Regions from separate parts of the Streptomyces sp. NBC_00829 genome, predicted to be linked through region 2. Evidence: riboswitches for the same ligand, from Rfam matches in the RefSeq annotation. Region 2 holds a riboswitch; each other region holds the start of a gene.
The links. A riboswitch is a leader RNA that binds a small molecule or an ion and turns the genes downstream of it on or off. The one in region 2 is predicted to bind cyclic di-AMP.
Positions count from the first base shown of each region.

Region 1: linked by a shared signal. The riboswitch ahead of OG293_RS02710 (transglycosylase SLT domain-containing protein) and the one ahead of OG293_RS21440 (transglycosylase family protein) in region 2 are both predicted to bind cyclic di-AMP.
Region 3: linked by a shared signal. The riboswitch ahead of OG293_RS18770 (M23 family metallopeptidase) and the one ahead of OG293_RS21440 (transglycosylase family protein) in region 2 are both predicted to bind cyclic di-AMP.

Region 1 is NZ_CP108867.1:651,486-661,227, forward strand. It holds gene hypE (hydrogenase expression/formation protein HypE) at 1-1,072, opposite strand, end outside; gene hypD (hydrogenase formation protein HypD) at 1,065-2,189, opposite strand; gene OG293_RS02690 (HypC/HybG/HupF family hydrogenase formation chaperone) at 2,186-2,506, opposite strand; gene hypF (carbamoyltransferase HypF) at 2,559-4,961, opposite strand; gene hypB (hydrogenase nickel incorporation protein HypB) at 4,958-5,722, opposite strand; gene OG293_RS02705 (hydrogenase maturation nickel metallochaperone HypA) at 5,727-6,122, opposite strand; cyclic di-AMP (ydaO/yuaA leader) riboswitch at 6,784-6,946, shown strand; gene OG293_RS02710 (transglycosylase SLT domain-containing protein) at 6,951-7,805, shown strand; gene OG293_RS02715 (DUF6893 family small protein) at 7,851-7,958, opposite strand; gene OG293_RS02720 (hydrogenase maturation protease) at 7,969-8,523, opposite strand; gene OG293_RS02725 (hypothetical protein) at 8,520-9,742, opposite strand, start outside.
Region 2 is NZ_CP108867.1:4,863,268-4,873,009, forward strand. It holds gene OG293_RS21415 (hypothetical protein) at 1-146, shown strand, start outside; gene OG293_RS21420 (SurA N-terminal domain-containing protein) at 288-938, shown strand; gene OG293_RS21425 (nucleoside triphosphate pyrophosphohydrolase) at 958-1,968, shown strand; gene OG293_RS21430 (cytochrome P450) at 1,965-3,218, shown strand; gene OG293_RS21435 (transglycosylase family protein) at 3,333-4,256, shown strand; cyclic di-AMP (ydaO/yuaA leader) riboswitch at 4,535-4,710, shown strand; gene OG293_RS21440 (transglycosylase family protein) at 4,714-5,373, shown strand; gene eno (phosphopyruvate hydratase) at 5,677-6,963, shown strand; gene OG293_RS21450 (septum formation initiator family protein) at 7,080-7,550, shown strand; gene OG293_RS21455 (DUF501 domain-containing protein) at 7,576-8,205, shown strand; gene OG293_RS21460 (exopolyphosphatase) at 8,202-9,116, shown strand; gene OG293_RS21465 (NAD(P)/FAD-dependent oxidoreductase) at 9,473-9,742, shown strand, end outside.
Region 3 is NZ_CP108867.1:4,265,198-4,274,939, reverse strand. It holds gene trmB (tRNA (guanosine(46)-N7)-methyltransferase TrmB) at 215-1,006, shown strand; gene OG293_RS18775 (PrsW family intramembrane metalloprotease) at 1,065-2,402, shown strand; gene OG293_RS18770 (M23 family metallopeptidase) at 2,527-3,555, opposite strand; cyclic di-AMP (ydaO/yuaA leader) riboswitch at 3,567-3,722, opposite strand; gene OG293_RS18765 (PP2C family protein-serine/threonine phosphatase) at 4,081-5,232, opposite strand; tRNA gene OG293_RS18760 (tRNA-Met) at 5,402-5,475, opposite strand; gene OG293_RS18755 (LPXTG cell wall anchor domain-containing protein) at 5,580-6,824, opposite strand; gene OG293_RS18750 (RNA polymerase sigma factor) at 7,225-8,463, opposite strand; gene OG293_RS18745 (YciI family protein) at 8,460-8,873, opposite strand; partial or broken gene OG293_RS18740 (anti-sigma factor) at 9,446-9,718, shown strand.

The DNA.
Region 1 (9,742 bases), 4.2 Mb from region 2:
GCAGCTGCTCCCCGATCGGCAGGTCCACCACCCGCGTGCCGCCGAGTCCGGTGCGTGCCACGACCATGCCGGGGTGTGCCTCCACCGCCTCGCCGATCACCTTCGCGCCCGCGCCCAGAGGGTGCGCGCGCATCGCGTCCAGGACCGCTTCCGCGTGTGCGCGCGGGACGAAGGCGACCAGCTTGCCCTCGTTGGCGACGTACATCGGGTCCAGCCCCAGGATGGCGCAGGCGTTGGCCACGGGTGGCGGGACAGGGATGCTCCGCTCCTGGACGACGACGCCCGTGCCGGAGGCCACCGCGATCTCGTTCAGCGAGGCCGCCAGGCCGCCGCGGGTCGGATCGCGCAGTACATGCAGGTCGGGCGTGACCGCGAGCATGGCCTGCACCAGGCCGCCGAGCGCCGCACAGTCGCTCTCGATCTCGACGTCGAACTCCAGGCCCTCGCGCACGCTCATGACGGCGACGCCGTGGACACCGACGTCTCCGCTGACGATCACGACATCGCCGGGGACGACGCGCTGCGGGCGCAGGTCGACTCCCGCGGGGATGACCCCGATCCCGGCGGTGTTGATGAAGATGCCGTCGCCGTGGCCCGCTTCGACCACCTTGGTGTCACCGGTCACCACTTCCACCCCGGCAGCGCGTGCCGCGGCGCCGAGCGCATCGGAGACGCGTGAGACGACCGCGAGTTCGACGCCCTCTTCGAGGATGAATCCGCAGGAGAGGTAGGCGGCTCGCGCCCCGCTCATGGCGAGGTCGTTGACGGTGCCGTTGACGGCCAGGTCGCCGATGCTGCCGCCGGGGAAGAACAGCGGCCGCACCACGAAGGAGTCGGTCGAGAAGGCAAGCCGGACCCCGCCGAGGGTGACCGCTGCGGAGTCGCCGAGCCGGCCCAGCACCTCTCCCCCGAAGGCGGGCGCGAAGATGTGCTCGACGAGCTCGGCGGAGAGCGCGCCGCCGCCGCCGTGGCCCATCACCACACGGCTCTGGCCCCTCAGGGGGGCGGGGCACGTCCACGCGGTGAGGTCCGGCGGCGCCTGTGTCCGCGGCGCGTGTGTGGTGTCAGACAACGGGGCTCGCCTCCATCGCTGCGTTCGGGATGTCCAGCCGCCGGTAGAGGTAGTACGCGGCACACGCGCCCTCGCTGGAGACCATGGTGGCGCCGAGCGGGGTGCGGGGCGTGCACAGCGTGCCGAACGCCTCGCACTCGTGCGGCTTCAGCAGGCCCTGCAGAACCTCGCCGCTGCGGCACTCGGCCGGTTCCTCCGTCTTGATACCGGTGACCGAGAAGCGGTACTCGGCGTCGTACTCCCGGTACCGCGAGGACAGCCTCCACCCGCTGTCGGGAATCGTGCCGATGCCGCGCCAGGCCCGGTCGGTCACCTCGAAGACGTCCGCCAGCATGGCCTGCGCGGCGGGGTTCCCCTCGGGGCGGACGGCGCGCTGATAGGCGTTGTCGACACCGTGCTCGCCACGTTCCAGTTGCCGTACGGTCCTGCGTACGCCTTCAAGGATGTCCAGCGGCTCGAATCCGGTCACGACGATCGGGACCCGGTACCGCTCTGCCAGCTCCGGGTACTCCGCGACGCCCATCACGCTGCACACGTGCCCGGCCGCGAGGAACGCCTGCACCCGGCAGCTCGGCGACTGCATGATCGCCTCGATGGCCGGGGGCACCCGCACATGGGAGACGAGCAGGCTGAAGTTCCGGATGCCGAGCTTGCGCGCCTGGTGGACCGTCATCGCATTGGGTGGCGCGGTCGTCTCGAAGCCGATGCCGAAGAACACCACTTCCCGGTCCGGGTTCTGCCGGGCGATCTTCAGGGCGTCGAGCGGCGAGTACACGACCCGTACGTCGCCGCCCTCGCTGCGCACCTGGAAGAGATCGCGGCCCGTGCCCGGCACGCGGAGCATGTCTCCGAAGGAGCAGAAGATCACGTCGGGGCGGGTGGCGATCTCCAGCGCCTTGTCGATGACTTCCAGCGGAGTGACGCACACGGGACAGCCGGGTCCGTGGATCAGCTCCACCTGGTCCGGCAGAAGCTGGTCGATGCCGTGGCGGATGATGGTGTGCGTCTGACCGCCGCAGACCTCCATCAGCGCCCAGGGCCTGGTCACCGTGGAGTGGATGTCGTCGAGCAGCCGACGTGCCAGGTCGGGGTCCTGGAATTCGTCGATGTACTTCACTTCTGCGCCTCCTCGGCCGCGTCGATACCGGCGGGCAACGGGGATCCACCGGCCTCGGCCGCCAGTTCCCACGGGTCTCCGAACTCCTCCTGAAGCGTCCCGAGCGTCGCGAAGAGCTCCAGTGTCTGCTTGGCCGACTCCTCGTCGAGCCGCTGGAGCGCGAACCCCACATGGACGATGGCGTATTCGCCGACCTGGAGGTCCGGCAGATACTCCAGGCACACCTCCTTGACCACACCGCCGAAATCGACGTTGGCCATGCGGGTGCCGTCGCGTTCCTCGATGTCGAGCACTCTCCCCGGTACCGCCAGGCACATGGGCCTCTCCTCACTGTGGGTGGTTCTTGCCCGGCCGCGCCGGGGTACGTGGTCAGTCGGCTTCCCCTCGCCCGGCCTTGGTACGAGCGGCCACCATGAGCTGACCGAGCGCCAGCCCGCCGTCGTTGGGGGGGACATGGTGATGGCGCAGGACGGTGAAGCCGTCCTCGCGCAGGGCCCGCGCACAGGCCGAGGAGAGCAGCGAGTTGGCGAACACGCCGCCGGTGAGGGCGACGGTGTCCGCTCGGTACCGCTCTCGGGCCATGCGACAGGTCTCGCGTACGAAGCCGGTGACGGCCCGGTGGAAGCGTGCGGCGACGACGGACGCGGCGACACCCGCCCGTACGTCGTCGACGACCGCCGCGAGTACGGGCGCGGGGTCGGCGGTCACCGCTCCCCCGCCGTCGGCGGGCGCGGGCCTCAGGGCGAAGGCGTATGCGGTGTCGTCCCGGGCCTCCGCGTTCAGCGCTGCGGCCTCCAGTTCGATGGCCGCCTGGGCTTCGTATCCGGCGTGATGGCAGACACCCGCAAGGGAGGAGACGGCGTCGAAGAGGCGCCCCATACTGGAGGTGGGTACGCAGTTGAGGCCGCGCTCCAACTGGCTTTGCAGTACGCGCAGTTCGTCCGCCGGGCAGGCGGCGGCACACGGCAGGTCGGGCGACCAGCCGATGCCCGCCGCGTGCAGGTGCGCAAGCGCCATGCGGTACGGCCGCTGCACCGCGGCGTCGCCGCCCGGCAGCGGGACGTAGGCGAGGTGACCGAACCGGATGAACCCGTCGTAGTCGGCCAGCAGAACCTCCCCGCCCCACACCGCGCCGTCGTCGCCGTAGCCGGTGCCGTCGAAGGCGACGCCGATCACCGGACGGCTGCCGTCGAGGCCGTGTTCGGCCATCGCCGCCGCGACATGGGCGTGATGGTGCTGGACGTTTCGGAGCGGCCGGCCGGCCGCATGGAGGGCGGCCCACCGACCGGAGCGGTAGCCGGGATGCCGGTCGGCCGCAAGCAGTTCGGGAGTCACCCCGGTGATCGACTCCAGCTGCGCCTCGGCGCGCTCGAACGCCTGCTGGGTGGCCAGGTCGTCCATGTCCCCGATGTGAGCGGACAGCCAGGCTCTGCGCCCTTGCGCGAGAGCGAGGACATTCTTCAGATCTCCCCCGACGGCGAGGGCCGCCCGCACGGGTACCGGCAGCGTGAGCGGCAGGGGGGCGTATCCACGAGCGCGACGGACGGTCAGCAGTTCCCCGTCGCACACGCGCACCACCGAGTCGTCGCACGGCACATGGATGCGGCGGTCGTGGACGAGCCAGGCGTCGGCCACGTGTGCCAGCCGGTCGAGAGCCTCCTCGTCGTCGGTCACGATCGGCTCGCCCGCCAGATTGCCGCTGGTCATGACGAGCAGGCGCGGCCCGTCCGCATCGCCCGGCAGGCCCAGCAGCAGATGGTGAAGGGGGGTGTACGCGAGCATCACCCCGAGATCGGGACTGCCGGGGGCGACCTCCTGGCAGACGCGCACCTGTCCGGGCGGCGGTTCGCCGCCCCGGCGGCGCAGGAGCACGATGGGTCTGACGCCGCCCGTCAGCAGGCGCCGCTCCTCGGGGCCCAGGTGCACCAGGTGCTCGATGTCGGCGGCGCTCCGGGCCATCAGGGCGAACGGCTTGCCCCCTCGGGCCTTACGGCTGCGCAGAGCGGCCACGGCCCGGGAGTTCGATGCGTCGCAGGCGAGGTGGTAGCCGCCGATGCCCTTGACGGCGAGGATCGCGCCATGGGCCAGCAGGTCACGCGCCCCGGAGACCGGGTCCGCCGCCGACGACGGCTCGGGCCGGCCGCCGGTGCCCGGCCGAGGCGTCAGCAGACGCAAGCGCGGGCCGCAGTCGTGGCAGGCAACGGGCTGCGCGTGAAAGCGGCGGTCGGCCGGATCGGTGTACTCCCGGGCGCAGTCCGCGCACATCGCGAAGTCGGCCATGGTGGTGTGGGACCGGTCGTACGGCAGGCCGGTGACGATGGTGAAGCGCGGGCCGCAGTGCGTACAGGTGATGAAGGGGTGCCGGTGGCGCCGGTCGGACGGGTCGGCCAGTTCTGCCAGACAGGCGGCGCAGGTGGCCATGTCCGGGGAGACCAACGTGCGCGCGGGCCCGCCGCTACGGGAGGCGGCGATGGTGAATCCGTGTCCCCCTGCCGGGGGTACGTCCTCGTGGTCGACGGATTCCACGCGGGCGAGCGGTGGCGCCTCGGCCGAGATCCGGTCGCAGAACGACTTCAGGGCCCTGGGTGGTCCTTCGACTTCCGCGACAACACCCTCAGCCGTGTTGGTCACATGTCCGACGAGGTCCAGCCGGGTGGCCAGCGCGTAGACGAAGGGCCGGAACCCGACGCCCTGGACGACACCCCGGACAGTGACCCGCCTGCGCCCGACCGTCCGGTCGACGACGGTGGCGCCCGGCTGCGTACCGGTCACGAGCCCGACTGCGCCAGGGCGCCCGAGCCCGCCGTGTGGGAGTGCGTGCCGTGTTCGTGTCGATGGATGTGCTCCTGGCGGGCCATGACGGGTGCGTGCGTCACCCCGCCGTCGGCCGTAGCCACGGCCCGGTCCAGCAGAGCCCCGATCCCCGTCCCGCCACGCGCCGACGTCAGCAGCACTTCCACACCCGGATTGACCTGTTCGACATGCGCACGAAAAGCGGCTTCGTCGAATTCCACGGCTTCCGCGATATCGGTCTTGGTGATCACGACCAGTTGCGCAAGGCCAAAGGCGGTGGGGTACTTCAGGGGTTTGTCCTCGCCCTCCGTCACCGATGCGAGGACAACTCGCAAGGATTCCCCGAGATCGTAGGAGGCCGGGCAGACGAGGTTGCCCACGTTCTCCACGAACAGCAGTCGGGTGGCATCGGGGAGCCATCCGTCGATGTGCCGACTCAGCATTCCGGCCTCCAAATGGCAGAGGCCGTCGGTCAGTACCTGCTTGACCGGAACTCCGGAACGGGCCAACCGCATTGCGTCGTTCTCGGTGGCCAGATCGGCCGTGAGGGCCGCGACCGGTACTCCCCGATCCCGGGCGAGCAGCAGTTCGGCCTCGAGCAGTGCCGTCTTGCCGCTGCCGGGACTGGAGAGCAGATTGACCACGGTGGTCCCACGGGCGGCGAGTTCGGCGCGCAAAGTGGCCGCTGTCGCGTCGTTCTTGGCGAGTACGGCCTGGTGCAGATCGACCTCACGGCACATTGCTTCAGCACTCCTCGGAGACGGTTTCACGGGTGCAGGCGTGCGGCTGGCCGTCCTCCCAGTGCACGCTGACGATCTGCAGCTCGCGGCCGGCGAGCAGTTCGGCGGTCGCCTCTCCGCACCCCGGGCAGCACAGCTGCGGGGGCATGCCGACTGCCCATTCATCAGCGCATGGGGCACAGCGGGCGCGGCCGGGCACGGATTCGGTGACCAGTTCGGCACCCTCAAGAACAGTGCCGGCGCAGGCCAGTTCGAAGCAGAAGGACAGCGCGTCGGGCACGACTCCGGCCAGTTCGCCTACCTGGAGCCGTACGGACGTCACCGCGGTGACATCGCCCGCTTCGGCCGCCGCCTGCTCCACCTGACCGACCACGGCCAGCGCGATGGACATCTCGTGCATCGGTCTCCGTCCTGGCACAGGCCGAGCTGTCGACCGCCCTGGCCGGGTGCGGCCGGGGCCCGCTCGGGACCATTACAGGCAGGTACCCCGTGGCCGGGAGACCGGCACGCCGACGCCGTGGGGCCGCGTACACCGTTCGGTGCAGCCGGGGACATCGCAGGGAGCGGAGTGCGCGGCCGGGGCCGTGGCCACATCACGTCGCGTGCCGCCCGAGGGGACGCGATTGCACCTCAAACGGGCAGATCCTACCGATAAGCGGCGCTAAAGGAGTATAGGCGAAATATGGGAGTCGAATATCCGAGACCGGACAAACAGCGGGGTTCAAAGTGTCCGGAATGAGCTTTTGCTCAACATTGCACCCGGCATCCATATTGGGGGAACTCGCACGACTTGTCATGCTATTTCGCAGTGCCGCGGAACAGATCACCACACGTCATATCCCGTGACATGAGTCACGTCTCCAAGGTCACGCGAGAAACATCGGCCACGCCCAGACCCGTACCGCAGAAAGAAAGTTGAGTTATCCGCTCGAATTGGATCACGCAATTTCTCCCGCCAGAATCCACATGCCCCATTGCAGTGGTGAATTCGGGACTTGTTCCATCGAGTCCCTCTCGCTTAACGTCACCGTCAATCCCGGACGGACCGCCGAATCCTGCCGCCGTCCGGTAAACCGAACCCACTCACGTGCGGCAGGAGCGGGGGACCCAGGTAAGCCGCCGATCCGGAATCCGGAACGGCTTGGGGTGAAGTCGCATTCCAGTGCGACCGGGCATCTCCAGCCCGAACCCGACAGCTCACCTCGCAGGCGACGGAGAGGAATTCGTCATGCCTGCAAAGGGCAAGCACCGCCGTCCCAAGTCCAGCCCCCTCACCCGTTGTTTCATGGCAGCCGGAGCGGGCGGCGCCGCGCTCGCCCTCCCGGTGATCGGCGCGACCACAGCCTCCGCGGTGCAGCCGGTCGCGCACTCCGCCGTCGCGGTGAAGGCCGTGGCGCCGGCTGTCGCCCCCGCGACTCCGGTCGTCACGAAGAAGGCCGGACCGACGATCTATTCCGTCATCACGGGCGACTCCCTCTCCAAGATCGCGTCGGACCACGCGCTCAACGGCGGCTGGAAGCGGCTCTACCAGGACAACCGGCAGGCCGTGGGCGACAACCCGTCGCTGATTCACCCCGGCCTCAAGCTGACGATCGGCAAGAAGGCCGCAACGGGCGCCCGCGCGTCCTCCGCGCCGGAGCGGGCCAACCGTTCCGCGCGGACGACCGCCCTGTCCGCCAAGACCACCGCTGCCGCGAAGCCCGCCAAGACCGCCGCGAAGCCCGCCAAGACCGCCGCGAAGCCCGCCAAGGCCAAGACCTACACCAACGATCTGGACGGCTGGATCAAGGAGTCGCTGGACGTCATGGCCAAGCACGGCATCCCCGGCACCTACGAGGGCATCCACCGCAACGTGATGCGCGAGTCCTCGGGCAACCCGCTGGCCATCAACAACTGGGACTCCAACGCCGCGGCCGGAACGCCGTCCAAGGGACTCCTCCAGGTCATCGACCCCACGTTCCTCGCCTACCACGTGCCCGGCACGTCGATGGACAGCTACGACCCGGTCGCCAACATCACCGCCGCCTGCAACTACGCGGCCGACAAGTACGGCTCGATCGACAACGTGAACGGCGCCTACTGATCGTCCCGGCAGACCCGCTCGGGCCGTCTCGTCCCGTCACTGGCGTCACATCCTGCGCATGCGCAGATAGCGCCTGAGGTCCGGCAGGACCTGCTTGACGACGGCGGCCAGAGCGGCCGCGGCGGCCGCGCCGCCGATGATGGTCTTCTTCATGCTGTGCTCCTCACTGTGCGGCCTTGGCGGCCTCAGGCGGTGACGCGGACGTCTTCTGTTCGCCGTCCCGCAGCAGGCCCATGATCATCCGTACGGCCTCCGGAACCGCGGCGGCCACGGACGGGCTGAGGCCGATGCCCTCCTCAACGGAGGCGGGTTCGCAGCCCAGGACCAGCGTGCGCCCCGGCGGGCGCGCGCCGGTCCCGGCGCAGAGCGTCCCCAGCAGGGCCAGCACCGCGTCGGGTGACATCTTGTGGCCGTCGAGCTGGGCGTTCCGGGGCTCGACGGCACCGGGCGCGTCGGGTTCGATGAGATACAACGTGCCGGGCTCCTGGCCGCGCTCCGTGGCATCGACCAGGACGACGGTGTCGTAGCCGTCGAGCAGCTGGTACGCCAGGTGCACCCCCCGTACGCCGATGTCCGCGGTCTCCACGCCCTCGGGCAGCCGCTCGGCCGCGAGCCTGCGTACGGTCTCGACGCCGAAGCCGTCATCGCCGAGGAAGATGTTCCCCACCCCGGCGACCAGGACCCGCCGACCGGGCCGGGTGGCGCTCCTCGCGTTCATGCGTCCTCCAGCGGGGCGACCTCGTCGGGCTGGAAGTACAGATACCGGCCCTGTTCACGGCGGATGTCGGCGCCGGGATCGCCCTCCACCGTCACCGCCAGGTGCACCGCCCCGTCCACGTCGTGGAGCACCGCCTCGACCGTGGCACTGCGACCGTACAGAAACAGGTCCTGGGCGTCGGTACGCCGAAGGCCCGGCCGCAGCACGACGCGGCTTCCGGCGCCCAGCGACCGGCCGTCCACCAGGACCCGGTCGCGTGCCGGGTCGAAGCCGGAGTCGCTCGCCGGGTCCCACCACGGGGTGTCCGGCCGCTCCACTCCGTGTTCGTCGGGGAATCCGCGTCCTCCCGCCGGAGATGTCTCAGAGGCGGCGGGGCCGGTCACGTCGCGCAGCGCGCGCACCGCGCCGTGCAGGCGTTCCAGTACCTCCGGCGGCATCGAGTCGGCCAGGTCGATCACCGCGGCGGCCCGTTCGTCGGTCCCGCGGGCCTCGCGCTTCTCCTCGTCGGTGAGGGCGGCGGTGCGCAGCGCCAGGATCTCGTCGATCTCGGTGGCGTCGTACAGCGCCCCGGGGCTCTCCGGGGCGATGGCCGGATGGTCCTCCAGGATGATCGGCGAGGAGAGCACCAGGTCCGCGCGCCCCGGTTCGCCGGCGAGGACCGGCCAGGTGTGCAGGTTGCGGCAGGACGCGACGGCGCCCTTGGCCCACTGCGGCGGGTCCGTCATCGACAGGAACGACCCGGCGCTGAGCCCCATCAGGAGGTGCGCGGCCACCAGTGCACGCGGCAGGGCCGCGTCCCGGTCCGCGGCGGTGCCGTACGACGGCGTCCAGGTGCTGGTGTTCTCCACGACGGCGGTCAGCCGCAGCACCCGGTAGGGTCCGTCGATCTCCTGCGCGGACAGGCGCAGGACGCCACAGATCTCCTCGCAGCGGCGGACCAGACGGCCGACGGGCCGACCGGATGTGTCGAGGACGGGTTCGCTCTCGTCGCGCTCAGGGCGGGTGAAGGGAACGGTGACGCCGTCCCCGGTCAGCTGGGCCACGGGGAAGACGACTTCGATGCGTTCCTCGACGCCCTCGTCCCACGGCACCAGGACCCGGTCCTCCAGGCGGAGTTCGGGAACCGTCTCGAAGCTGCCGTCCGGCCGGGCCTGTTGCACGGTCCTGCGCCGCGCGTGCAGGAAGCGCACCTCGACCGCCAGCGACGCGTCGGCCTTCG
Region 2 (9,742 bases):
AAGGGATCTGGCAGCTCTACCAGGAGGCAGCCTCCGGAGACGTGGAGACGGCGCTCGACATCCTTGAGTTTGTGGATCTCGACGAGCAGCGCTTCGAATACTTCCGGTCAGCCCTTGCCGCCCGCCTGAAGCGACACCAGCCGTAGCGGCGGCGGTCCGTCGCTTCACGTACCACAATCCGCCGCCGAATCGTTGGTCGAACCAGTGGCCCAGACCCCCTGGACTGCCTACCATCGATCACCGCAGGGTCCTTGTGCACCGCCGCACAATCTCGCCGGGAGGCTCCTTTGCACCGCCGTCGTCGCACCGCGCTCATCCTCTCCGCCGCTCTCCTCTGCGCCGCGCCCCTCATCGCGGCGTGCGGCAGTGACGCCCACCCCGGCGCCGCGGCCATCGTCGGCGGGGAGCGCATCGAGGTCGCCACCGTCCAGGCGCAGGTGAAGGACTCGCGCACCGCGCAGGCGAAGTCGGCGCAGGCCGCCCAGCTCATCAAGGACAGCGGGCAGCTCGGCCGCGCCAAGCTCTACTACCTGATCGTCGACAAGGTCGTCCAGCGTGCCGCCGACGACGCCGGGGTCAAGGTCAGCCGCAAGGAGATCCAGGACAGCCGCGCCGCCCTGGAGAAGCAGGTCGGCGGCGAGGAAAAGGTGGCCGCCATGTATCTCCAGCAGCGGGGTGCCGCTCCCGGCGAGGTCGACGGCGTCGTACGCCGCGACCTCCTCGTCAACAAGATCGCCATGGCTCTGGGGGCAGGGAACAACCCCGAGGGCCAGCAGAAGCTGAACCAGGCCTACACCGCCGCCGCCAAGGCGCTGCACATCGAGGTGAACCCCCGCTACGGCGCCTGGAACGACCAGAAGCTGGAGCTGGGCGACTACAAGGCCCCCTGGATCACCCAGGTCACCAAGCAGCCGCAGTCCGGCGAGGCCGGTGCGTAGCGGGAGGTAGGTTCGAGGGGTGACCACAGAAGCACCCGTCGCCCCCGGCCGAATCGTCCTTCTCACCGCCAGCCACCGCGTCGCGCCGGGGCTGCTGTCCTGGCCCGCGTGGCAGACGCTGCACGGCGCCGACCAGGTGCTCTGCGCCGACGCGGGGCATCCGCAGCTGCCGTACCTGCGCGAGGCCGGTGTCGAGGTGGAGATCGCCGCGCCCACCGCCCAGGAGCTCGTCGACGTCTGCGCCGGGGGTGCCTCCCAGGCCGGAGGCTCCGGGGGAGGACGTACCGTCGTCGTCCTGCCATCCGGCGAGGGCGACCGGGCCCTGACCGACGGGCTCGCCCGGCTCGCCGGGTCCGGGCGGGTCCAGATGCCGGACCTGGAGCTGCTCCCCGGCTCGTACGACCTGCCCGGCGCCCGGCTCCTCGACCTGGTGCAGGTCATGGACCGGATCCGGCGGCAGTGCCCGTGGTCCTCGCAGCAGACCCACAAGGGGCTCGCCAAGTACGCCATCGAGGAGGCGTACGAACTGGTCGAGGCGATCGAGGACGGCGACCGTGACGAGCTGCGCGAGGAGCTCGGTGACGTACTGCTCCAGGTCGTCTTCCACGCCCGCATCGCTCAGGAGGACGAGGAGGAGCCGTTCTCCGTCGACGACGTCGCCGCGACGATCGTCGAGAAGCTGATCCACCGCCACCCCCATGTCTTCGGGGACGAGCGCGCCGAGACGCCGGAGGAGGTCAAGGAGCACTGGCTGCGCACGAAGGCGATCGAGAAGCAGCGCGACTCGGTGACCGACGGTGTCCCGCTCGGCCAGCCCGGTCTGGCACTGGCCGCCAAGCTCGCGAGCCGAGTCCGCACCGCCGGTCTCGACATCCCGCTGCCCGCCGGTGACGGCATCGGCTACGACCTGCTCGCCCTCGCCGCCGGCGCCGAGGCCTCGGGCACCGACCCGGAGGCAGCCCTGCGGGCGGCGGCCCGCGCCTACCGGGACGCGATTCTTGTCGCAGAGTCCGTCGAGGGGCAGACGTGAGCGCTCAGCCCGAGTTGTTCACCTGGGAGTTCGCCACCGACCCCTATCCCGCGTACGCCTGGCTGCGCGAGCACGCCCCCGTGCACCGCACCCGGCTCCCCAGTGGGGTCGAGGCATGGCTGGTGACGCGGTACGCCGACGCCCGGCAGGCCCTGGCCGACCAGCGGCTGAGCAAGAATCCCGCGCATCACGACGAGCCCGCCCACGCCAGGGGAAAGACCGGCATCCCCGGTGAGCGCAAGGCCGAGCTGATGACCCATCTGCTCAATATCGACCCGCCGGACCACACCCGGCTGCGGCGCCTGGTGTCGAAGGCCTTCACCCCGCGTGTGGTCGCCGAATTCGCCCCCCGGGTACAGGAACTGACGGACCGGCTGATCGACACGATCTTTGAGAATCAGCACAGCGCGGAGAAGGGGAAGGCGGACCTCATTCACGAGTTCGCCTTCCCGCTCCCCATCTACGCCATCTGCGACATGCTCGGCGTCCCGCGCGAGGACCAGGACGACTTCCGCGACTGGGCCGGGATGATGATCCGGCACGGCGGAGGGCCGCGCGGCGGAGTCGCGCGTTCCGTGAAGAAGATGCGTGGATACCTGGCCGAGCTGATTCACCGCAAGCGCGAGGTTCCGGGCGACGATCTGATCTCGGGGCTCATCGAGGCGTCGGACCACGGGGAGCACCTCACCGAGAACGAGGCCGCCGCCATGGCCTTCATCCTGTTGTTCGCGGGGTTCGAGACGACCGTGAACCTCATCGGGAACGGCGTGTACGCGCTGCTGCGCAACCCGGAGCAGCGCGAGCGGCTCCAGGCGTCCCTCGCGGCCGGCGAGAGCGGGCTTCTTGAGACCGGTGTCGAGGAACTGCTGCGCTACGACGGGCCCGTGGAGCTCGCGACCTGGCGGTTCGCCACCGAGCCGCTCGTCATCGGCGGGCAGGAGATCGCGGCGGGGGACCCCGTGCTCGTCGTACTCGCCGCCGCCGACCGGGACCCCGGGCGGTTCGCCGGGCCGGACACTCTCGATCTCTCCCGGCGCGACAACCAGCATCTGGGATACGGGCACGGCATCCACTACTGCCTCGGTGCGCCGCTCGCCCGGCTGGAGGGGCAGACCGCGCTCGCCACGCTCCTGAGGAGGATGCCGGACTTGCGGCTTGCGGGCGATCCGGCCGATTTGCGGTGGCGTGGAGGGTTGATTATGCGTGGATTGCGCACTCTGCCCGTTGAGTTCACTCCTCGACAGAACTGACGATCTGTCAGGATCGTAACTTTCACGTGATCTCCGCTGCATCCACTTGTGACTCAACAACGATTGCGACTACGTTCACCGTCGTCTCAGCGGTCACAGGGCGAAAGGCAACGCATGCGTTCCGGGAATGGTCGGCATCGCCGACCCCGTCAGGCTCCGGCCATTGTCGTCGCGGCAGGGGTGACGGGATCGGCCATCGCGATCCCTCTTCTCGGGGCAGGTTCGGCCTCCGCCGCCGACGCCTCCACATGGGACCGGGTCGCCGAGTGCGAGAGCGGCGGCATGTGGAGCGCCGACCTCGGCAACGGGTACTACGGCGGGCTCCAGATATCCGAGGAGATCTGGCAGAACTACGGCGGCACGGACTATGCCGCACGCGCCGACCTCGCCAGCCGCTCCCAGCAGATCGCGGTCGCCGAGAGGGTTCTCGACGCGCAGGGCCCCGAGGCGTGGCCCGGCTGTGCGGCCATGGCGGGGCTGCGGAACGACGGCGCCGTGACCGGCGTCGACCCGGGGGCCGGCACGACCCTGCCGCTGCCGGGCGCCTCCACCGCGCCGACCGCGTCCACGCTGTCGGCGAAGCCCTCGGACGGCGCGACGGGAACGGCGCCACCGAAGGGCGCGACCGGCGAGGCCGCCGATACGGCAGGCTCCGCCGAGGCCGCCTCGTCCGCCACGACGGGCGACGATCAGGACTCCGAGAGCGCCGGCGGCAAGCACCGCGGCGAGGCCGCCACGGAGGGTGTGCAGGCGGACGCTGTGGACGATGAGCGCGAAGCGGGGCGCCACGCTTCGCGCAGTGACGGTCCGACACGGGATGAAGCGGGCGAAACGGACAAGGGTGGCTCTGAGGGTGCCGAGCCGGGCGAGTACACGGTCCGTGCGGGCGACAGCCTTTCCGCGATCGTCGACGAGCAGGAGCTCGACGGCGGCTGGACCGCCCTCTATGCGGCGAACCGGGCGACCGTGGGCACCGACCCCGACCTCATCATCCCTGGCCAGAGCCTGGATCTTGATCTGGAGCCGAGCTCGAAGTAGGTATCGAATCGAGGGCAGTTCGCTGCCTTATGTCCGATTCTGCGCAAGTGAGACAAGGGTCTCTTTGCCCCAACTGACGTATCTGCCCCGACAGAATCACCCATTCCGCCCGCCACCTGCATAAACGTATATGTCCCCCCGGGCGGGATGGGCGTTTTCTCCCCGATGTTCCGTCTTTGAACATCGGGGAGAGCTGTGTCTACGGTCTGTACCGCTCGCCATCGCGGGCACCGCTGACCGTCACGCCGAATCCTGCCGTCGGTCGGGGGGAGTAGTCGACGCGCAAAGCGCCGAAGGCAGGAGCGGGGGACCCAAGGTAAGTGCCGGCCCAGGCCGTTGAGAGATCGACGGCTCCGACCGGCTTGGGGTGAAGTCGCACGCAAGGACGTGCGACCGGGCAACTCACTTGGCCCGAACCCGACAGCTCACCTCGTAGGCGTCGGTGAGGAGATGTCCCATGCTGTTCTCCACCAAGGGCAAGCACCGCCGCCCGTCCAGGGCCACCCGTATCGCCACGCTCGCCGGTGTCACCGGTGCGGCCGTCGCCGCCCCGCTGCTCGGAGCCACCTCGGCCTCCGCCGCGACCGGGTCCGAGTGGGACGCCGTCGCCCAGTGCGAGTCCGGCGGCAACTGGTCGATCAACACCGGCAACGGCTTCTACGGCGGCCTGCAGTTCACCAACTCCACCTGGGCCGCCTTCGGCGGCACGGCCTACGCCTCGCGCGCCGACCTCGCCTCCAAGGCCCAGCAGATAGCCATCGGCGAGAAGGTCCTCGCGGGCCAGGGCAAGGGCGCCTGGCCGAGCTGCGGCGTCGGTCTGTCCAACGCCGCGTACGAGGGCGGCTCCGCGCAGCCCGCCGCCAAGCCCGCCCCCGAGCGCGCCGAGGCCCCCACCACCCGCTCCGCGCGCCCCGCCGCTCCGGCCAAGTCCGCGACGCCGGCCAAGGGCGTCAAGAAGGGCGACGGCGAATACACGGTGAAGTCCGGTGACACCCTCGGCTCCATCGCCGCGGACAAGAAGGTCAAGGGCGGCTGGAAGAAGCTGTTCGACCTGAACAAGGACATCATCGACGACGCCGATGTGATCTACCCGGGCCAGCGGCTCCACCTGAGCTGACCCGAGGAGCGGGAGTCGAAGGACTCCGGTGGACCCGGCGGACCACCGGCCCCGACGAGCTCCCGCCCCCAGCCACCCCGGTCCGGCGCGCTGTCCCCCGCACGCGCCGGACCGGGGTTCCTCTTTGTCGCCCGCGTTTGTTACTCGCGCGTAGTTCATGCGCCGTATGTCCGGTGCCATACGTCTTCCCACCGTTTTTCGTCCCAGGGGGCGGGCATCGGGCGGCGTACGCGGCGGAGCCGGTTAGGCTCATGCCGCAAGGCCAAGAGACCCTGCACTCCAAGCGTCACATCCCAGAAGGAGATGCTCGTGCCGTCCATCGACGTCGTCGTAGCCCGGGAAATCCTGGACTCCCGAGGCAACCCCACGGTCGAGGTCGAGGTTGGCCTCGACGACGGCAGCACGGGCCGTGCTGCTGTTCCGTCCGGCGCCTCCACCGGTGCGTTCGAGGCTCTTGAGCTCCGCGACGGTGACCAGAACCGCTACCACGGCAAGGGCGTGGAGAAGGCCGTCCTCGCCGTCATCGAGCAGATCGGCCCGGAGCTCGTCGGCTACGACGCCACCGAGCAGCGCCTGATCGACCAGGCGATGTTCGACCTGGACGCCACCCCGGACAAGTCCTCGCTCGGCGCCAACGCCATCCTCGGCGTCTCCCTCGCCGTGGCGCACGCCGCCTCCGAGGCCTCTGACCTGCCGCTCTTCCGCTACCTCGGCGGCCCGAACGCGCACCTGCTGCCCGTTCCGATGATGAACATCCTGAACGGCGGCTCGCACGCCGACTCCAACGTGGACATCCAGGAGTTCATGATCGCCCCGATCGGCGCGGAGTCCTTCTCCGAGGCCCTGCGCTGGGGCACCGAGGTCTACCACACCCTCAAGTCCGTCCTGAAGACCAAGGGCCTGTCGACCGGTCTGGGCGACGAGGGCGGCTTCGCGCCGAACCTCGAGTCCAACCGCGCCGCCCTCGACCTCATCCTTGAGGCCATCAAGCAGGCCGGCTACGTCCCGGGCAAGGACATCGCGCTCGCGCTCGACTGTGCCGCGTCCGAGTTCTACAAGGACGGCTCGTACGAGTTCGAGGGCAAGTCCCGCTCGGCCGCCGAGATGACCGAGTACTACGAGGAGCTCGTCGCCTCCTACCCGCTGGTCTCCATCGAGGACCCGCTGTTCGAGGACGACTGGGCCGGCTGGAACGTCATCACCGAGAAGCTCGGCTCCAAGGTGCAGCTGGTGGGCGACGACCTGTTCGTCACCAACCCGGAGCGCCTGGCGCGCGGCATCGAGGAGAACTCCGCCAACGCGCTGCTCGTCAAGGTCAACCAGATCGGTTCGCTGACCGAGACCCTGGACGCCGTGGAGCTCGCCCAGCGCAGCGGCTTCAAGTGCATGATGTCCCACCGCTCCGGTGAGACGGAGGACGTCACCATCGCCGACCTGGCCGTCGCCACCAACTGCGGCCAGATCAAGACCGGCGCCCCGGCCCGCTCCGAGCGCGTCGCCAAGTACAACCAGCTGCTGCGCATCGAGGAGATCCTCGACGACGCCGCGGTGTACGCGGGCCGCTCCGCGTTCCCCCGCTTCAAGGACTGACGCCCCGGAGCCGGGCGTTCCCCGCTTCAAGGGCTGAGCAGCCCGTCGTCCGTACGTCCCCGCACTCGGTCCCGTACCGTGTGCGGGGACGTACGTACGTATCGGGGAGGCGGGACATGGCCGGGAAGGACCGCGATCGGTTCTCCACCGCGACCAGGATTCGGCTGCTCGGTGAGCAGACCGCCGCCCGGGTCTACCGTTCCCAGAACCGCCGCCAGGCCCGCCGCTCCCGGCTGACCGGCCGTGCGGCCTTCCTGGTGCTGGTGGTCTGCTCGCTGGTCGTGGCGCTTGCCTATCCGATGCGGCAGTACGTGTCGCAGCGCGGGGACATCGCCGACGAGCAACGCCGAATGGCGGATGCCGAGCAGAAAGTCGAACGGCTGAGGGACGAGAAGGCGCGGCTCCAGGACGACCAGTACGTCCAGCGTCTGGCCCGCGAGCATCTGCACTTCGTGCTTCCGGGCGAGAGCGGCTACACCATGATCGATCCCGAGGCCGCCGAGCAGCGCCGTACGGAAGAGGGGGCGGCCGACCGCCCCTGGTACTCGAACGTCTGGGACGGCGTCGACAGCGCCGACCGCAGGTAGAACCGCAGAATTGAACTAGGCAGGCATGGAAACCCCTCCACCCACCACCGCACACACCGAGCCGACCGACGCGGACATCGCCGCGTTCAGGGAGCAGCTCGGACGCCCGCCGCGCGGGCTGCGCGCGATCGCCCACCGCTGCCCGTGCGGGCAGCCGGACGTCGTCGAGACCGCGCCCCGGCTCCCCGACGGCACGCCCTTCCCGACGCTGTACTACCTGACCTGCCCGCGGGCCGCTTCGGCTATCGGCACGCTGGAGGCCAACGGCGTCATGAAGGAGATGACCGAACGCCTCGCGAGCGATGCGGAGCTGGCCGCCGCGTACCGCGCGGCCCACGAGGACTACATCGCGCGCCGTGACGCCATCGAGGTGCTGGCGGGGTTCCCCAGCGCAGGCGGCATGCCCGACCGGGTGAAGTGCCTGCACGTCCTGGTCGGCCACTCGCTCGCGGCGGGCCCCGGCGTCAATCCGCTGGGCGACGAGGCGATCGCGATGCTGCCCGAGTGGTGGCGCAAGGGCCCCTGCGTCACGGCGTGCGAGGTCCCTCGTGACGAGGCCGAAGCGCGCGAGGACCGCGCGGAAGCGGACCGAGCGGAAGCGGACCGCGCGGAAGAAGCAATAGTGGACCGCGCGGAAGAAGGGGACGAGAAGTGACCCGGGTCGCCGCGATCGACTGCGGTACGAACTCCATCCGGCTGCTCGTCGCCGACGCCGACCCCGACACCGGGGAGCTTGTCGAGCTGGACCGGCGGATGATCATCGTCCGGCTCGGCCAGGGTGTGGACCGGACCGGACGGCTCGCCCCCGAGGCGCTGGAGCGCACGTTCGCGGCCTGCCGCGAGTACGCGGCGGTGATCAAGGAGCTCGGTGCCGAGAAGCTCCGCTTCGTGGCCACCTCCGCCTCGCGCGACGCCTCGAACCGGGACGACTTCGTCCGGGGCGTGCTGGACATCCTGGGCGTTGAGCCCGAGGTGATCACCGGTGACCAGGAGGCGGAATTCTCCTTCACCGGCGCGACCCGGGAGCTGCCGGGCCATGAGGAGCGCCTGGTCGTGGACATCGGCGGTGGATCCACCGAGTTCGTCGTCGGCCGCGAGCACGTGGAGGCCGCGCGGTCGGTGGACATCGGCTGCGTACGGCTGACCGAGCGTCATGTCCGCAGCGATCCCCCGGCCGCCGACGAGGTCGCCGCGATCCGCGCGGACGTCGCGGCGGCGCTCGACCACGCCGAGGAGAGCGTCCCGATCTCCGACGCCCGTACGCTCGTCGGTCTCGCCGGTTCGGTGACCACGGTCGCCGGGATCGCGCTGGGTCTCGGCGCGTACGACTCGAAGGCGATCCACCACGCGCGGATCTCCTACGAGCGGGTCGCCGAGGTCACCTCGATGCTGCTGAGCGCCACCCATGACGAGCGGGCGGCGATCCCCGTCATGCACCCCGGCCGGGTGGACGTCATCGGCTCAGGGGCGCTCGTACTGCTCGCGATCATGGAGCGGACGGGGGCGCGGGAAGTGGTCGTCAGCGAGCACGACATCCTCGACGGGATCGCCTGGTCGGTCGCCTGAGACCGGGTCAGCGGTCCCCGCGAGACGAAGTTCGTGAAGTTCTTCACAAGGAAAAGGGGCCTGATGGGGGCTGTGGAGGGCCGAAAGGCCCTTCCGGCTCGTCCATCGGGCCCAAGGGCGCCGATTCCCCGCCGTGCGGGGTGCGTTACGCGGGTGTGAAACGAGGCTGCGGTTCACCGCGGAGAGGTCCTTTCGGGCCAGCTCACGAGGGGTGGAGGACGTCCGTTCCGTCAGGGTGGTTCCCTTGCCGCACCATGACCTCGGTCACGTGGGTCGCGCAGTGTAGCAGAGGTGGGTCGACACCTTGTGAAGGGGCTCACGAGCACCCCCTCCGAGGGGGGTGGATACTCGATGGCATGAGCACCACGGAGCGTCCCAGGATCCTCGTTGTAGGCGGTGGGTACGTAGGCCTGTACGCAGCTCGACGCATTCTGAAGAAGATGCGCTACGGCGAGGCGACCGTCACGGTCGTCGACCCGCGCTCGTACATGACGTACCAGCCCTTCCTCCCCGAAGCTGCTGCCGGCAGCATCTCGCCTCGGCATGTCGTCGTCCCGCTGCGACGCGTGCTGCCCAAGGCCGAGGTCCTCACCGGCCGAGTCACGACCATCGACCAGGACCGCAAG
Region 3 (9,742 bases), 600 kb from region 2:
CCCACCCTGCTCTCCCCGCCTCGCCCCGGACCCGCCCCTGACCACCCTCGCCCCTCCCCGGACCCCGGTCCTGCGCCGGTCCCCCTGGCAGGCACAAGAGACCTCGGGGACGAAACGCCCCCGCGGCCCCCGGCGGGCTCCCCGGCCCGTCCGGCAATTGAGGACAAACCGACCGCCGTGGGACCCCGGCACACCCCGTAGAATCGACCCCACTGTGTCTGAGCTCCGAAACCACACCACCGACCTCGCCGCGCCCCCCATCCGCGCCAAGAGCGAGCCTCGTTTCCCCGGGGGGCCCGTCGCCGATCCCGCCGGGTCGCATCATGAGCGCCGCATTCGCAGCTTCCAGCCGCGGCGGAGCCGGGTGACCACCGGGCAGGGCGACGCGCTGGAGCGGCTGTGGCCCCTGTGGGGGCTCGACATCGACGGGCTGCGGGTGCTCGACCTCCACGAGATGTTCGGCGGGCTGCCCGTCGTCCTGGAGATCGGGTTCGGGATGGGCGAGGCCACAGCGCGGATGGCCGCCGCCGACCCCGGCACCGGGATTCTCGCCGTCGACGTCCACACCCCCGGCCAGGGCAATCTCCTCGCGCTCGCGGAGCGGAACGCACTGTCCAACATCCGGGTGGCCAACGGCGACGCGATCATCCTGCTGCGGGAGATGCTCCCGCTCGCCTCGCTGGACGGACTGCGGGTGTACTTCCCCGACCCCTGGCCCAAGAAGCGGCACCACAAGCGCCGGCTGATCCAGCCGGAGTTCCTGACCCTCGCCGCGCCGTATCTGAAGCCCGGCGCGGTCCTGCACTGCGCGACCGACTGGGAGCCGTACGCCGAGCAGATGCTCGACGTGCTCTCCGCGCATCCGGACTTCGAGAACACACAGGCGGACGGCGGTTTCGCCCCGCGCCCCGCCTTCCGGCCGCTCACACGGTTCGAGGGGCAGGGCCTGGACAAGGGCCACAAGGTCCACGACCTGCTGTTCCGCCGCCCGTTGGGGTCCGCGTAGCCGACTGGGGTGACGGACACCATCGCCAGGTGTCAGCATCCCTCGTTAGGGTCAATGGGTGTCCGAGTCGTCCCCGCAGCACCTCCCCCCGCATCCGGCGGTCCCGGCCATCGACGAGCAGCCGCTCTTCGACGCCGTGCCTGCGCGTGCCCGCTGGCGCTACAAGCCGCGCCGTGTCCCACGGTTCTGGCGCAGCAGGGCGGTCCGCGCCGGCCTGCTGATCACCCTGCTCACGCTCTCCGCCCTCGCCATCCTCACCCTCGTACGTGAACAGACCGGCACCCACGGCTTTCTGATCGGCCTGTGCCTCGCGATCCTGCCCGTACCACTCATGGCCGCGGCCTTCCACTGGCTCGACCAGGTCGAGCCGGGCCCCTGGCGGAATCTGCTGTTCGCCTTCGCCTGGGGCGCGTTCGCCGCCGCCCTCGTCGCGATCATCGCCAACTCCTTCGCGATCCGCTGGATAGCCATCGCCACCGCCGACCCGGCCGGCGCGGACACGCTCGGCGCGACCGTGATAGCGCCCGTCGTCGAGGAGAGCGCGAAGGCCGCCGCGATCCTGCTCATCTTCCTGTTCCGCAGACGGGACTTCACCGGGATCGTCGACGGCGTCGTCGTCGCCGGCTTCACCGCGACCGGCTTCGCCTTCACGGAGAACATCCTCTACCTGGGCACCGCATTCGGTGAGGACCAGGAGATAGGCACGTCGGGCCTGGGCTCGGTGACGGCGGCGACCTTCTTCGTACGGATCGTCATGTCGCCGTTCGCCCATCCGCTCTTCACCGTGCTCACCGGCATCGGCTTCGGGATCGCCGCGCTCGCCGCGCGCCGCCAGCGGATCCGCCGGGTGGCGCTGCCGCTGCTCGGCCTGGCGCTGGCGATGGGCATGCACGCCCTGTGGAACGGCTCGTCGTCGCTCTTCGGTCCGTTCGGCTTCTATGCCGTGTACGGCGCGTTCATGGTCCCCGTCTTCGGGCTGCTGATCTGGCTCGCGATCTGGAGCCGGCAGCGCGAACTGCGCACGATATCAACCCAGTTGCGGGCGTATGCCGCGGCCGGCTGGCTGACGTCCGACGAACCGCACGCGCTGTCCTCGATGCAGGCGCGCACCATGGCCCGTGACTTCGCGCGCCGCGCCCAGGGCCCGGCCGCCGCTCATGCCGTCTCGGAGTACGAGCGGTTCGCGACGACCCTGGCGTTTCTGCGCCACAGGGCCCACCGGGGCACGGTCGGCCCCGACTTCGTGGCGCGCGAGCAGGAGCTGCTCCACCATCTGTGGCAGCGCAAGGACGTCGCCGGTCCTGCGCTGACCTACGCGGCCCGGGCCACGGGACGTGCGTGGACCCCGCCGCCCTACCGCGACTACGGCGGCTACAACCCGTACCGCTCGTCCTAGACCGGTACCGCTCGCCCCCGGGGTGTCACTCGCCCCGGGGTCGTGTCACTCGCCCCGGGCCCGCTCCTGCGGATCGGGCCGCCGGGCCGTGTCCAAGGCATCGGTGACGCCCCGGACGGAGGCCTCAGACAGTCAGGCCCTTGTCCCGCAGCCAGGTCATCGGGTCGACACCGCTTCCGCCCGGAGTGTGGACCTCCAGGTGCAGATGCGGGCCCGTCACGTTGCCGGTCGCGCCGACGCGGCCGATCGTCTCGCCCGTCGACACCTTCTGGCCGACGCTCACCGACATCGAGGACTGGTGGCAGTACCAGACCTCCGTACCGTCGTCGAGCTCCAGCACCGTGCGGTAGCCGTAGGAGCCGGACCAGCCCGCCGACTTGACCGTGCCGCTGTGGACGGCCTTGACCGGGGTACCGCTGGGGGCCGCGAAGTCCAGACCCGTGTGGTAGCCCGAGGACCACATGGAGCCGGCCTCGCCGAAGGTGGAGGTGATGGTGTACGAGGAGGTGGGCAGGGCGTAGCTCTTCGCGAGCTCGGCCAGTCGCGCGGCCTCCGCCTTGGCCGCCGCCTCCGCCTCGGCCTTCTTCTTCGCGGCCTCGGCCGCCGTCTGCTGCTTGGCCGCCTCCGCAGCGGCCTTCTCGGCGGCAAGCTTCTCCGCGGCGGCCTTGGCCTCGGCCTCCGCCTCGCTCTGCTGCTGCTCGGCCTGCTGGAGGATGCGGGCGCGCAGCGCCTCACCGGCGCCGCTCGCGTCCTGCGTACCGGCCCGGGAGTCGGTGGCGATGCTCATCGTGGTCAGCGGGCCCGTGTCACCGGTGTCCGCTTCCTTGTCGTCGGACATGAAAGAACCGACACCGGGCAGGGACTTGGCGTCGGGAAGGTTGTCCGCGATGGAGTCGGGGAGCGATATGGAGACCGGCGGCTTGTTCTGCGCGGTGGCCATGCCGCCCGCGCCGACCGCGGCGATCACGCCGACACCGAGCACCGTGGAACTGCGGGCGAGTCCGCCGCGCTGCTTCATGACGCGGTGCCGACCGCGCACCGGTCGGACGGAGTCCTCGGTGGGGTTCCATTCCTCCCACGCCCGCTCCGGCGTCTCGTCGCCGAAGACATCAGTTTCGAAGGGTGATGCGGGGGCAGGTGTGTTGGACGCCACGGAGGCGTGCTCCTTTCCTTCCTTCTCGCCTACCGGGTTAGCTGACGGGTTCGGAGCAGGAAGGTCTCCTACGGGCGCTTCAGCCGCGAAAAGAGCGGCAAAAGATACCCGATTCACCCCAATTGATGGTTCCCCGGTTCCCTTGCGGAATTCGGCGCGTGCGCACGGTGCCGCCTCTTGCGACGACTGGGACGACCGCGCTGCGTTATCGAACGTTAATAGACACCGGGGTCCGATTCCAAGCTGTTCCGGGTGATCGTTTAACTACCTTGCCCGGGACTTACCAGGACACAAGCAGCCGGACTCGGGCGACTTGATCGGCACTCGGGCCCGCCCCCTCGGCTGACGGTGCATCACATGTTATGCGGAGGGGCATCCCTCGATCACCCACGGTGCCGAGTGCCCGCAGCGCCTGTCGCCTGTGACCCCGGATGCCCACGGTCCCCGATGCCCGCGCCCAAAAATGCCCACGGTCCCCGATGCCCGCGATCCCGAGTGCCCGGGTACCGCCGGCGTCCGCCGCCATCAGCGGCTGCCCGGACCGCGCTTGACCACCGGAACGGTCCTGCGCCGGTCCGGCTGCCCGTCCGCCGGCCGGCTGACCGCGAGGAGTGCCATGTCGTCCGTGGTCCTGCCGCCCGTATACCGCCGTACATCGCCGACCAGCGCATCCAGAAGCTCCTCCGGCCCGGGAAAGAGCCGCCCGGCCAGCCGCTCGGCGGGGACGTAGAAGACGCCCTCCGCGTCGCGCGCCTCGGACAGCCCGTCCGTGTAGAGGAGCAGCGTGGCCCCGAAGGGCATCGGGTGCGTCTCCGCCCGGTCCGGCCATCCCCCCACGTCGCCCATCCCCAGCGGCAGCGCGGGCTCGGTCGGCTCCAGGCTGTCCAGGTCCCCGTCGGCGTACATCAGCAACGGCTCCGGATGCCCCCGGTTGACCACACGCACCACGCCCGCGTCACGCGGGATCTCGGCGAGCACGGCCGTGGTGAACCCCTCGACGGCGTCCAGACCGCTCCGGCGCGAGCCCTCGCGTCTCAGCGCCCGCTCCAGGCGAACGGCCACCCCTTCGAGCGAGCTCTCCTGCTCGGCGGCCTCCCGGAACGCCCCGATCACCACGGCCACCGTCTCGACCGCCTCCATCCCCTTGCCCCGTACGTCCCCGACCACCAGCCGCACGCCGTGCGGCGTGTCCTGTACGGCGAAGAGGTCACCGCCGATGAAGGCGTCGGCCTGGGCGGCCTCGTACCGCGCGGCGATCCGCAGCCCGGCGATCCGGTCGGCGGGCGTGGGCAGTACGGCCCGCTGGGCGGTCTCCGCGATCACCCGGGCGGACGCCAGACGGGCGCTGCTGCGCCGTACCACCCGGTTGATCAGCAGCGCGAGCCCCGAGACCGTGATCACGGTCGTCACCTCGGTGAAGGTGGTGATGTCCGAGGCGTTGCGGTTGTAGAAATGCAGCCCGGTCACGCCCAGGACCGCAGCGATCCCGGTCAGCAGGGTGCCGACCCAGGTGAAGATCGGGGCCGCGATCAGCGGCGCTGCGGCGAAGAGCGGGACCGCGGTGAACCGGGGCGGGCTCACGAGGTCGAAGATCCAGCCACCGACGATCATCAGCGCGGGCAGCGCACGCACGAACCGCTGAGCGGTGTCGGCGCCGCCCTGCTCTCGGTTCGCCACGGGTGCTCTCCTGCCCGGTCCGCCACGGCTGCGGACGGTACCGCGCCCCTCTCAGGCTGGACGCAGCGGCACCGGGCTGCGACTCGCTGTCCGCCAACCGGGCGAGCAGCCGGGGGCGGATACGACAGTGGCCCGGCACTCGTGTCGAGTGCCGGGCCACTGCCTTCAGTAGCGGGGACAGGATTTGAACCTGCGACCTCTGGGTTATGAGCCCAGCGAGCTACCGAGCTGCTCCACCCCGCGTCGGTGAACACAACCTTACGCCATCCGGAGCAAGATCAAATCCATTTACCGCGGGACTTCGGAAATTCGCACCGATACGGGCGCCCTGACGGGCGCCCACGGCCTCAGCGGCGGCGCAGACGCAGTGCGGTGAGCACGCCGCCGGCACCGATCAGGGCGGCGGCGAGGGCCGCGTACCAGGTGGTGTCGGAGGAGCCCGTGGAGGCGAGCGCACCGGTGGTGGTGACGGGGGTGTTCGCGCCGGTCGTCGCCGTGGCCGTGGCCGTGGCCGTGGCGGACGGAGTGGGGGACGCGGACGCCGAGGCGGTGGGCGACGGCGTGGCGGACGGGGTCGCCGACGGCTTTCCGCCCGGCGTGGTGGTGCCGCGCTCGGGGGCGATGGTGATCGCGCCGTCCGCGCCCAGGAACGGCGTCTTGTTGCCCTCGGCGAGCGAGCTCGACGCGTGCAGCTTCACCTTGAGCGGCTTCTGGACGCCCTTGAAGTCGACCACGCTCACCCGGAGGGTGGTGCGGTGCATGATGAAGTTCTTGCCGATGTCCGACAGCTGCCACTTGTTCTGGCCGTCGATCCGGGTGGCCCTGATGTAGCTGCCGTCGGCCGCGAGCTCCTCGACCACGAGCTGGGGGACGGCCTGCGTGTCGTCGGGGCCCTGCTCGACCTCCAGCGTCGTCTCCAGGTCGGAGTCGAACGTCGCCGTGCCCTTGAGCTGGTGGATCAGGGAGACCTGGCCGTACGTGCCGGGCTTGATGGGCGTCTTCGGGTCGGACAGAAGGCGCAGACTGGCCGGACCGGACTCGACCTTCGGGCTGGTCTCGAAGAGAAGGATGTCGTCCTTCTCGCGCTGGACGTGGTTGAGCAGATCGGCCGCGTCCAGCTTCAGGTTGCCGTTGTTGGAGGGGTACTTCTTGCCGAGGCCGACGGACACCTTCCAGCTCAGCTCGCCCTTGGCAGGCACCGAGAACGGGTCGCCCTGCTTCTTTCCGGCCGGGTAGAAGAGCCCCTGCGCAGTGCCGCCCTCCTGCATGACGTGGTCGTCCGTCGCCGGGGCGTTCACCGGCTCCACGTCGAAGACGATGTGGGAGGACGCCACGGGGCTCGCACCGTCCGAGCCGGCGATCATCCACGGCTGGAAGTCGACCGCCTTGTCCGAGGAGTTCTTCACGGTGAACGTGAACGTCTCGCTCGCCCCGCCACGGGTCAGCGGTCCGGCCGGCGCCGGGGTGCCCAGCTCGATCGTGAGGGGCTTGCCGGAGGGCGTCGGCGCGGCATACGCGGCGAGCGGGACAAGGGTGGTGCCGACGGCGGCGGCGACCGTGAGAGCGGCGGCGGAGGCGAAGCGAGCGGACATGTGGACTCCCCCCAAGGAATCGACTAGGGGCCGGACGTCCGCTGGATGGGCGGGCGTCGGCCGAACGCAGAAGCAGCGCGGCGAAGTGCCACGGCAGGGTGAAACTGGATGAGAGGTGGTGCGAGGCGGAGCTGAGCGGGCAGCGCTGAGAGGCTTGCCTGATGGTGCGTCGTACGTGAACTCGCCTTCCGTCCGGCCCTGTTCGGTTCCGGCTGTGCGGCGATGTGCTCATCCTCACCCATCAAGATCGGCCGGACAATCCCCGTACTGTCACCACTCTGCAACAGCGCCCGTCCGCCGGAACTCGTCACTGACCTGGAGGTTGTCCCTCCGGCACGGCCGTGGGAGCGGCATGCCGCCGCCCTGGCCGGGATCTGAGGACCTGCTCCGAGGACAGGCCCTACACCGGGGGCCCCAGCCGGGCCGCGCGCATCTGGAGGTAGCGCGTCTCGGGGACGCTGAGCGTGCGCGCGGCAGCCGAGCGATAGGCCGCACGGGCCCCCTCGATGTCTCCCGCCTTCTCCAGCAGGTGTGCCCGTACGGCATCCAGCCGGTGATGGCCCGCCAACCTGCCCTCCAGACCGGCGACTTCGGCGAGTCCGGCCTCGGGACCGTGCACCATGGCGACGGCCACCGCGCGGCCCAGTTCGGCCATCGGCTCGGGAGCACGGCGTACGAGGAGGTCGTACAGCGCGAGAATCTGCGGCCAGTCGGTGTCCTCGGCACGGGCGGCCTCGTCGTGCAGCGCGGCGATCGCCGCCTGCAACTGGTAGGCCCCGGCGGGCCCTTCGGACAGCGCCTCCTCCACCAGCGCGGTCCCCTCGGTGATCGCGTCCCCGTCCCAGCGGGTGCGGTCCTGCTCGTCGAGCGGGATCAGTTCACCGTGCGGCCCGGTGCGGGCGGCACTGCGGGCGTCGGTGAGCAGCATCAGCGCGAGCAGCCCGGTGACCGCGCCGTCCCTGGGCAGCAGCCGGCGTACGGCCCGGGTCAGCCGGATCGCCTCGCGGGCGAGATCGGCGCGGTGCAGATCGCTGCCTGAGGTCGCCGTATAGCCCTCGTTGAAGATCAGGTAGAGGACCTGGAGCACGGCGGCAAGACGCTGGTCGCGGTCTTCGGGCCCCGGCTGCCGGAAGGGCACGCCCCTGACCCTCTGCTTGGCCCTGCTGACGCGCTGAGCCATCGTCGCCTCGGGCACCAGATGGGCGCGGGCGATCTCGGCCGTGGTCAGACCGCCCACGGCCCGCAGGGTGAGCGCGATCTGCGCGGCCGGCGTCAGCTCGGGGTGGCAGCAGAGAAAGAGCAGGGTGAGCGTGTCGTCGTCACTGGGCGCGCGGCTCTCGGACGGCGCGGGCGCGGTGAACGCGTCCCGTGGGGTGAGCGCCGCGACGGTCTGCTCACGACGGCGCCTGGCCTCCTCACTGCGCAGCGCCTCGGTGAGCCGGCGGGACGCGACCTTGATGAGCCACCCGCGCGGATTGTCGGGCACTCCCGCCGCGGGCCACTGCTGAGCGGCGGCCAGCAGTGCCTCCTGCGTGGCGTCCTCGGCCAGGTCGAAGTGCCCGTACCGGCGCACCAGCGCACCGAGGACCTGCGGCGCGTGGAGGCGCAGCAGGTCCTCGATGCCGGGCACCGGTCTCACACATCGCCCCCGCCGTCGAGGATGGGACGGATGACCACCGGGTAGGCCGGTACGCCCTCGGGCGCCGGGCAGGTCGCGATGCGCGCGGCGATCTCGGTGACCCGCTCCAGGCTCTCGCAGTCGAGGACCCAGTAGCCGGCGAGCAGTTCCTTGGTCTCGCTGTACGGGCCGTCGGTGATCACCGGCCGGCCGTCCTCCCCGGCGCTGACGAACCGGGTTCTGGCGGGCTCGGCGAGTCCGTTGCCGTCGACGAATTCACCGGATTCGGAGAGGTCGTTGTTGACCTCGCCCATGAAGGCGAACATCGCCTGCATGTCCTTCTCGCTCCAGGCCGGGCTGTGGTCGGACGCCTGACCGCGCATCGCTTCGTAGTCGGCCTGGGTGCCCTGGACCATCACCAGATACTTCATGACGTGCTCCTTCGGATACGGCGCCGCCCCTGGTGGGCAACTCTCACAGGGGACGTCGCAGCCGACGGCGGATTCTCGACACCTCGCGGAAGATTCTTTCGGAACCACTCGTGAGGAGCACGGGCACCGGACTGAGCGCGCACGTCTGAGAGCGCACGTCTGAGAGCGCAGGAGCACGGGCATTCGAGCGCGGAACGGGTCCGCGGACGCAGGATCAGGCCGGTCGTCCGGGCCGGGGTGGGACCGTGGAGGGTCGGGTCTACTCGCGGGCTGGTTACCGTCGGGCCGTGATGCCCGAATGAGCGTTTGCCGATCCAGCCGGTCCCCCTCGGCCCACACAGGTAATTCGTAGCCGTCGCCCCCGCGGATGGCTCGGGCGGGCAGGCCCGCGCCGATGCGCACACTGTCCGCAGACCGAGGCAGGTGCGCACACTGCCAGCAGGCCGACGCAGGTGCGAACACCCCCGATCAATGGTGACATTGAGTGAGTAACGGCACGAACGGCAGGCTGCGGCAGCCGGCGTACTGTCCGCGCCCGACACTGTGCACGCAGCGGCTGGCGGGGAGGAGGGCAGGCCACCGTCGTCTTCTCGCACAGCGAGGACGCGGCGGTCTACATCGCCTCGGGCCTGCCCCCGCTCCCGGCAGCCAAGGTGTACGAACTCTGGCTCGCCGAAGGGGACTCCGTGCGTCCGGCCGGAACGCTCAGCGGCAAGGACCCCCAGCAACTGGTCCTGCTGAACGGACCGGTCCACGGGGCAACGGCGGTGGGGATCACGGTCGAGCCTTCGGGCGGCTCACCGCAGCCCACGACTCCGTCGCTCGGCCGGGTCGGCCTCGCGTAACCAGTGGGACTTATGCGCAGTCTC